Rubripirellula amarantea: one gene and its partner. The protein of the gene in region 1 binds, or shares a complex with, the protein of each later gene. Links are inferred from orthologs where the notes say so. Each region holds a gene or a part of one and is shown in the gene's direction. Other genes may lie near its edges.

What was found.
Region 2: the proteins of uvrB (region 1) and Pla22_RS19440 are in contact, whole or in part, in a crystal structure (PDB 7EGT), measured with the Thermus thermophilus proteins. The link is inferred for Rubripirellula amarantea from one-to-one orthologs. Residues at the interface, in WP_096411307.1 of Thermus thermophilus: Glu23, Leu25, Arg26, Asp27, Gly28, Glu29, Arg30, Phe31, Arg55, Glu326, Asp327, Phe328, Glu379, Ser382, Gln383, His398, Gly400, Arg401; in WP_096412145.1 of Thermus thermophilus: His654, Arg656, Phe657, Gln666, Asp668, Glu669, Lys680, Arg681, Leu682, Ser683, Lys685, Tyr686, Ala687.

What each region holds. Positions count from the first base shown.
Region 1 is NZ_SJPI01000001.1:635,147-638,445, forward strand. What follows is about bases 62-3,035. They hold uvrB (excinuclease ABC subunit UvrB), read left to right. Parts: upstream 62-479; coding sequence 480-2,591; downstream 2,592-3,035. Other genes in these bases: Pla22_RS02380 (ComEA family DNA-binding protein), read left to right, coding at 62-322. Outside these bases: more of Pla22_RS02380, read left to right, coding at 1-61. UniProt on the Escherichia coli protein: The UvrABC repair system catalyzes the recognition and processing of DNA lesions. A damage recognition complex composed of 2 UvrA and 2 UvrB subunits scans DNA for abnormalities.
Region 2 is NZ_SJPI01000002.1:1,607,637-1,611,010, forward strand. Bases 96-3,144 are described here. They hold Pla22_RS19440 (ATP-dependent helicase), read left to right. Parts: upstream 96-431; coding sequence 432-2,858; downstream 2,859-3,144. Other genes in these bases: Pla22_RS19445 (large ribosomal subunit protein bL35), read left to right, coding at 3,125-3,144. In the rest of the region: Pla22_RS19435 (DUF2237 family protein), read right to left, coding at 1-50; more of Pla22_RS19445, read left to right, coding at 3,145-3,346. UniProt on the Escherichia coli protein: A helicase with DNA-dependent ATPase activity. Unwinds DNA duplexes with 3'-5' polarity. Translocates on single-stranded DNA with 3'-5' polarity. Initiates unwinding more efficiently from a nicked substrate than double-stranded DNA.

The sequences.
Region 1 (3,299 bases):
TGCGATGGTCGCAGTGCTGGGCTGCTTGGCAGTATTGCCGTCGAAGCCGAGCGAACCCCAGCGTCGTAAATCGACGGTCGCCACTCTGGAGATCGATGTCAACTTGGCTTCCGAGATCGAGCTATCTCTGGCTCCGGGCGTAGGCCCCGTCCTGGCTAAACGAATCGTTGCCAATCGGGAACGCGAAGGAGCCTTTCCGACGTTGCAATCGCTTTGCCGTGTCCACGGTGTCGGCCCGAAAACGCTTGACCAGATTGCAACTATCTGTGTCGTCGATCCGCCTCAAGAACCAATGCCCGACCACATTGCCGATCGTCGCTAGCGGTTCACGGATGGAACGCGTTTAGCTTACTTTCGGCAAAATGCCGCTGTATTGCAGCGATGTCGTCCCATGTCCTTACTAGGGATTCGTTGAACTAGCCAGCAACGCTAGGATTGAAGGACCGAGGTTCCCTTCCTTTGCCCGATTCAATCTGTTCATGACTGACCCATTACCATTGGCTGACTTCGACCTCCATTGCCCGTTTCAACCCGGCGGAGACCAACCTGCCGCGATTGAGGCGTTGACGCGAGGTTTCAAATCGGGACGCGAAAGTCAGGTTTTGTTGGGGGCGACGGGTACCGGCAAGACGTTTACGATGGCGAACGTGATCGCCAATCTGCGTCGGCCCGCATTGGTCCTTAGCCATAACAAGACATTGGCCGCTCAACTCTATGGTGAGTTCAAAGAGTTCTTTCCCAACAATGCCGTCCACTATTTTGTTAGCTACTACGACTACTACCAACCCGAAGCCTACATTCCACAGCGCGATGTCTACATCGAGAAAGACTCGTCGATCAATGAGGAAATTGATCGGCTTCGCTTGGCCACCACAAGCTCGCTCGTAAGTCGTCGCGACGTCGTCATCATCGCCTCGGTCAGTAGTATCTACGGACTAGGATCGCCGAAGGATTACAAAGAGCAAACGGTGGCTCTTCATCGCGGAGAGCAAACGCGGCGCGATCATTTGCTTTTGAAGCTGGTCGACATTCTTTACGAACGCAACGATATCAACTTCGAGCGAGGTAAATTCCGCGTCCGGGGAGACTCGATTGAACTATGGCCTAGCTACGAAGAATTTGCCTATCGGATTGAAATGTGGGGCGACGAGATCGAGCAAATTTCGTTGATTAAACCTGTATCAGGCGAAACGATCAAAACCACCGATCACCTTTATATCTATCCGGCTCGCCACTTTGTGATGCCAGAGAATCGAATCCAAGCGGCGATACGAGTCATCAAAGAAGAGCTCCATCAACAACTCGAAATCTTTCAGTCCCAGGGCAAACTGCTCGAAGCACAACGACTCTCCGCTCGCACTCGATTCGACCTCGAGATGATGGCCGAGGTAGGCCATTGTCCTGGCATCGAAAACTACAGCCGACCTTTGTCCGGAAAACCTCCGGGTTCGTCCCCCGACACCCTTTACGAATTCTTCCCGAAGGACTTCGTCACTTTCGTCGACGAAAGCCACGTCACCGTGCCGCAAGTTCGAGCGATGTATGCTGGCGACCGCAGTCGTAAAGAGACTCTTGTCTCGCATGGTTTCCGCTTACCAAGCGCGCTTGATAATCGGCCTTTGAAGTTTGAAGAATGGGAAAAGCGAACAGGGCAAATTTGCTTCGTCAGCGCTACGCCGAGCGACTACGAACTGGAACGAACCAGTGGCGAGGTCGTTGAACAGATCATTCGACCGACCGGCTTGCTGGATCCTGAAGTCGACGTGGTTTCGGCACGTGGCCAGGTGAATCATTTGCTTCAAGAGATTCGTATCCGTGCCGAAAAGAACGAACGGGTATTGGTAACGGCGCTAACCAAACGTTTGGCGGAAGATTTATCGACGTTCTTCCAAGAGCAAAACGTGCGATGTCGATGGTTACACAGCGAGCTCAACGCCTTCGAACGCGTGGAATTGCTGCAGGAACTTCGCGCCGGGACGTTCGATTGTCTTGTGGGAGTGAACCTGCTGAGAGAAGGCCTCGACTTGCCCGAAGTTTCGCTCGTTGCGATCCTGGATGCTGACAAGGAGGGTTTTCTGCGTAGTGAAACCAGTCTGATTCAAACCATCGGCCGGGCGGCTCGAAATGCCAATTCCAAGGTCATTCTGTATGCCGACAAGGTCACTCATTCGATGAAGATGGCGATCGATGAAACAGAACGCCGAAGGGCAATTCAACAGCGATACAACGAAGAACATGGAATCACACCGGAGACGATCATCAAATCGATTCGATCTGGCATCGAAGCCGACGCTTCAAAGCATCGCACGGCAGCCGCGGCGGCCAAGGGCGAGGCCGACGGAACCTATATCACCATCGAATATGTCGATGCTCTTGAGCGAGAAATGCTGTCCGCAGCCGAGGCGTTGGAGTTTGAACGAGCTGCATCCCTTCGCGATCGCGTGCTGCAACTCCGCGACAACATCGGCAAGCCGCTGGCCGAAGTGGAAATGACCGCTCCGAAAAGTTCTGGGCAACCGGGACGTCAAAAGCGGGGACGCAAGGGAGTGAAGTCCGGTCGATCAAAAGTACCCAGACCCAAGTCGGGATAGTCGCCATGCACTCCGTGCTCGTAACGTCGTTCGGAATTTTCGTTGCGAGCAGCGCTCGCAGACCAATAGGCTTTCAGTCCAGCGTAGACTGAAGCGACTTGCCGAGAGTCCGGGCATACTGGAGCGACGTATCAGGGGAAGGTCACAACTAAAAATGTCCTACGCGAAGCGTTGTTACTGTCGAAACATTGAAGTTGAAACTCCGAGTAACATCAATGCCACCGTACGCTCAAACTTCAGTCATTCAACCGCCTGCCAGACGCATAATGCAGCATGTTTTCCTCACTTTAGGGGATTCCTTGTTCTTTGAACAAGTAAACTGAATTGGCACCTCCGAATAGAACTCTCCGCGATCCACCACGCCTGCGCTATGAAGCCGAAGAACCGCACATTGCGGCGACCATTTTCGTTCGAGCCCCTCGAATCCCGTCATTTGTTGGCAGGTGCAGATTTTGAAGTCGCCTCGATGCTTGCCGATGCCCATGGGTTCTCGAACCCGGCTGGGGAGTTCGCTGATCTCGGCGCGAGACAAGTTTTCGCTCATGTAGATCTGCGGTTTGGCGAAGAACTTTGGGCGAGTGCGAGCGAGTCTGGCCCGGCGACGATGATCACTGACTTGTTGCCTGGCCCCGATAGTTCTGACATTAACTCCCTTGTCAGCCTCGGCAACAACTCTTATTTCACTGCCAGAACAACCAATGAAAATGG
Region 2 (3,374 bases), on another replicon or contig:
GGGTTGGTGCTGCAAGATTGCAGATCACTTCCAAGCACATTTTTTGCCATCGCCTATGCCTTCCGCCAAGTCAGATCAAGAAATCCAAATTCATTGCAATCAAGCTGATCGATCAGACATCCCAGGGCAAGGGTGGGAGGCCTAGGAGAGCTAGCGAACAAAAATCGAATGCGCAGCCATCAAGCGGTAAGCCTGAGTCTTGTTTAAGCCAGTAGGGCCAAGCTAGTAGGACCAAGCCAGCAGAGCCAAGCTAGCACGACCAGGATTCCGCCAAGCAAAGGTAGACAAAGGCGAAAACGGGGAAGCGGGGACGCGAGATACCGGCAAAGCGGGGATCGAGAAGTGCCGCTGGGGGCGATGATGAACATTGAGGTGACACGCTATACTTCGTTCAATTCCCCCTAAGCCTCGAGAATTCGGACCAACCCGACATGGATGCGATCTTCCAAGACTTGACGGATGCCCAGCGAGAAGCCGTGACGCACGTGGACGGGCCGCTGCTGATCTTGGCTGGCCCTGGGTCGGGAAAGACTCGGGTGGTGACACATCGAATCGCTCACATGCTGGCCAACGGAGTTCGTCCCTGGCAAATCGCAGCCTTGACGTTCACCAACAAAGCCGCTGAAGAAATGCGGTCGCGAGTCGACGCGCTCGCTCCTGGGCAACCGGTTTGGATGGGAACCTTTCACCGGTTTTGCGCTCAATTGCTGCGACGCTACGGTGGCATGGTCGGACTGAGCGAGAACTACTCGATCTATGACATGTCCGATGCCAAGCAAGCGATGAAACGAGCCATCGCGGCGGCGGACGTATCGACGACTCATGCGTCACCCGAGCAAATCGCGGCGGCAATCAGCCGATCCAAGAATCGTTTGATCACGCCCGAGATGATGGAAGGCCATTCGTTAACACCGGGCGATACCATCGCGGCGAAGGTCTACCCGGTTTATCAGCAACAACTATTGACCGCCAACGCCGTCGACTTCGACGACTTATTGCTTCACATCGCGCGACTGATTCGCGAAAACCCCGAAGTACGAGCAGAACTCGACGCCAAGTTCAAATACATCCTGGTTGACGAATACCAGGACACCAACCTGGCCCAATACGCGATCGTACGCGCCCTTTCGATCGACAATCCCAATCTTGCGGTTACCGGCGACCCCGATCAATCCATTTACGGATGGCGTGGTGCCGACCTGAACAACATCCTTGACTTTGAAAAGGACTATCCGAGCGTCAAAACAGTTCGATTGGAAAAGAACTATCGCAGCACACCCAATGTGTTGCGAGTAGCCGATCAACTGATTCGTCACAATCAAAAACGCAAACAAAAAGACCTGTTCACCGATAACCCCGAAGGCGACCCCGTCGTGCTTCGAATTTTCGAGGACGGCTATAAAGAGGCCGATGGAATTGCTGACGAGATCGCCGCCGCGATCTCAACCGAAGGTCTTAAGCCAAGCGATTTCGCCGTCTTTTGCCGCATGAACGCGTTGACCCGTTCGCTTGAACACGCCTTCCGTGCTCGCGCGCTGCCGTACCAAATCGTCAACGGCGTCGAGTTTTATCAACGTCGCGAAATCAAGGATTTGTTGGCCTATCTGCACTTGGTCAACAACCCGAATCACGATGTCGCGTTCCAACGAGTCGTTAACGTTCCTACGCGTGGAGTAGGTGCGAAGACGATCGAGAAGATTCGTGCTCATGCCGATTATCATCGCATCCCCATGCTCGAAGCAGCCCGACATGCGTCGTCGATCGAAGGGTTGGCCAAACGATCGGCATCTGCAGTTACGAAATTCGTTTCGATATACGATCGCTTGTGCATTAAAGCGACCGCGACCTTGGAAGATCTGATCCGCTACTTGATTGAAGAAATTGGCTACGAAGCCTATCTCGAAAAGTCGATGGTGGAACAGCAGGACAGCAACCCGATGGCGAACGTTGACGAATTCGTTACCGCAGCGGTGGAGTTTGACCGCCGACATCCCGAAGACGGATCGCTTGATGCGTTCTTGGAACAAGTAGCACTGGTGGCCGATACCGACGCGTTGGATGGATCGACCGACCGCGTGACCCTGATGACGCTTCACGCCGCCAAGGGCCTGGAATTTCCATGCGTGTACATCATCGGCGTTGAAGACGACCTGATACCGCATTCAAGATCCAAGAGCACCGAACAAGAATTCGAAGAGGAGCGTCGCTTATTGTTCGTCGGCATCACGCGGGCTGAACAACGATTGCAGTTGAGCCTATGTAAGCGACGGGCGGTGCGAGGCGATATTCGGCCGGTAATTCCGAGCCCCTTTCTTAACGAACTTCCGCTCGAGGACATCAAGCGGATCGAAAGCGCAGTCGAACGCAATTGGTTCGATGAGGAATTCGACCAAAGCTACCCTGATTCGTGGGACCTGCCTGACTTGAGCGATAGCGATGGCGCGGATTCCGATCTCGGCGATATCGACCAGGCTGGTTCAGCCGCTCACCGTAAGGGTTCCGGATCGATCGGCGACGACACTGATTTTGTCAGCGAGATGCCGACCCTGATGAACGTCGTCGATGAAGCCGCACAAGTTCCTGCTCCGCCGACCTCAGCGTCCTCGGTATCATCCAAGCCCAAGAAGAAGATGATTCTGAGCGGCCTGAAGACAGGGGCGGATATGCTTTCCGGTGGTGCAACGCCGTTGACGGCCTATCGCGAGGGAGTCCAGGTGCGGCACGGCGAACATGGCGAAGGCACGATAATCGCGGTCACCGGCCGCGGCCCCAAGCGAACTGCCAAGGTCCAATTTGATGATGGGGAACACAGCTTTCGTTTGGCTTACGCCAAGCTTGAATTGGTCGATTCGCCCTAACGCTGTGCCGGTGGCACGCCGATACAGCTTGAATTCCCGTCGAATCCGGCCTCAAGCGGGAAATTACGATGCAGAAAGTACCGCGGAAGCGGGTCCGTTCCCACTTCCCATTGCCAGGACGTTGCTGTATCCTCTGCGACTCGACAAATCCAGATCCGACAACTTTTCCACGCTAAAGCGGTGTCGAAAGGCCTGTCGAAGACTTCGGCGAGTGATCTGCCGGACGCACCTCATAGTCACCCTACGGACAGAAAGCGTAGATAATCATGGCAAGCAAAGCCAAGAAAACAAAGATCAAGACTCACAAGGGAACCAAGAAGCGGATCCGTCTGAGTGCAACTGGCAAGGCCATGCACCGCAGCAGCGGAACCAGTCACTTGGCTCAAGCAGTCTCAGCTAAGCGTCGGCGAAACCTTCGTGGTACCACCGCGATGGCTACCTGCATGGAACCAACCGTTCATGCTTCGCTTAACGGCCACAGCTACTAATTTCAACGGTCGCCATTGACCGTCGATG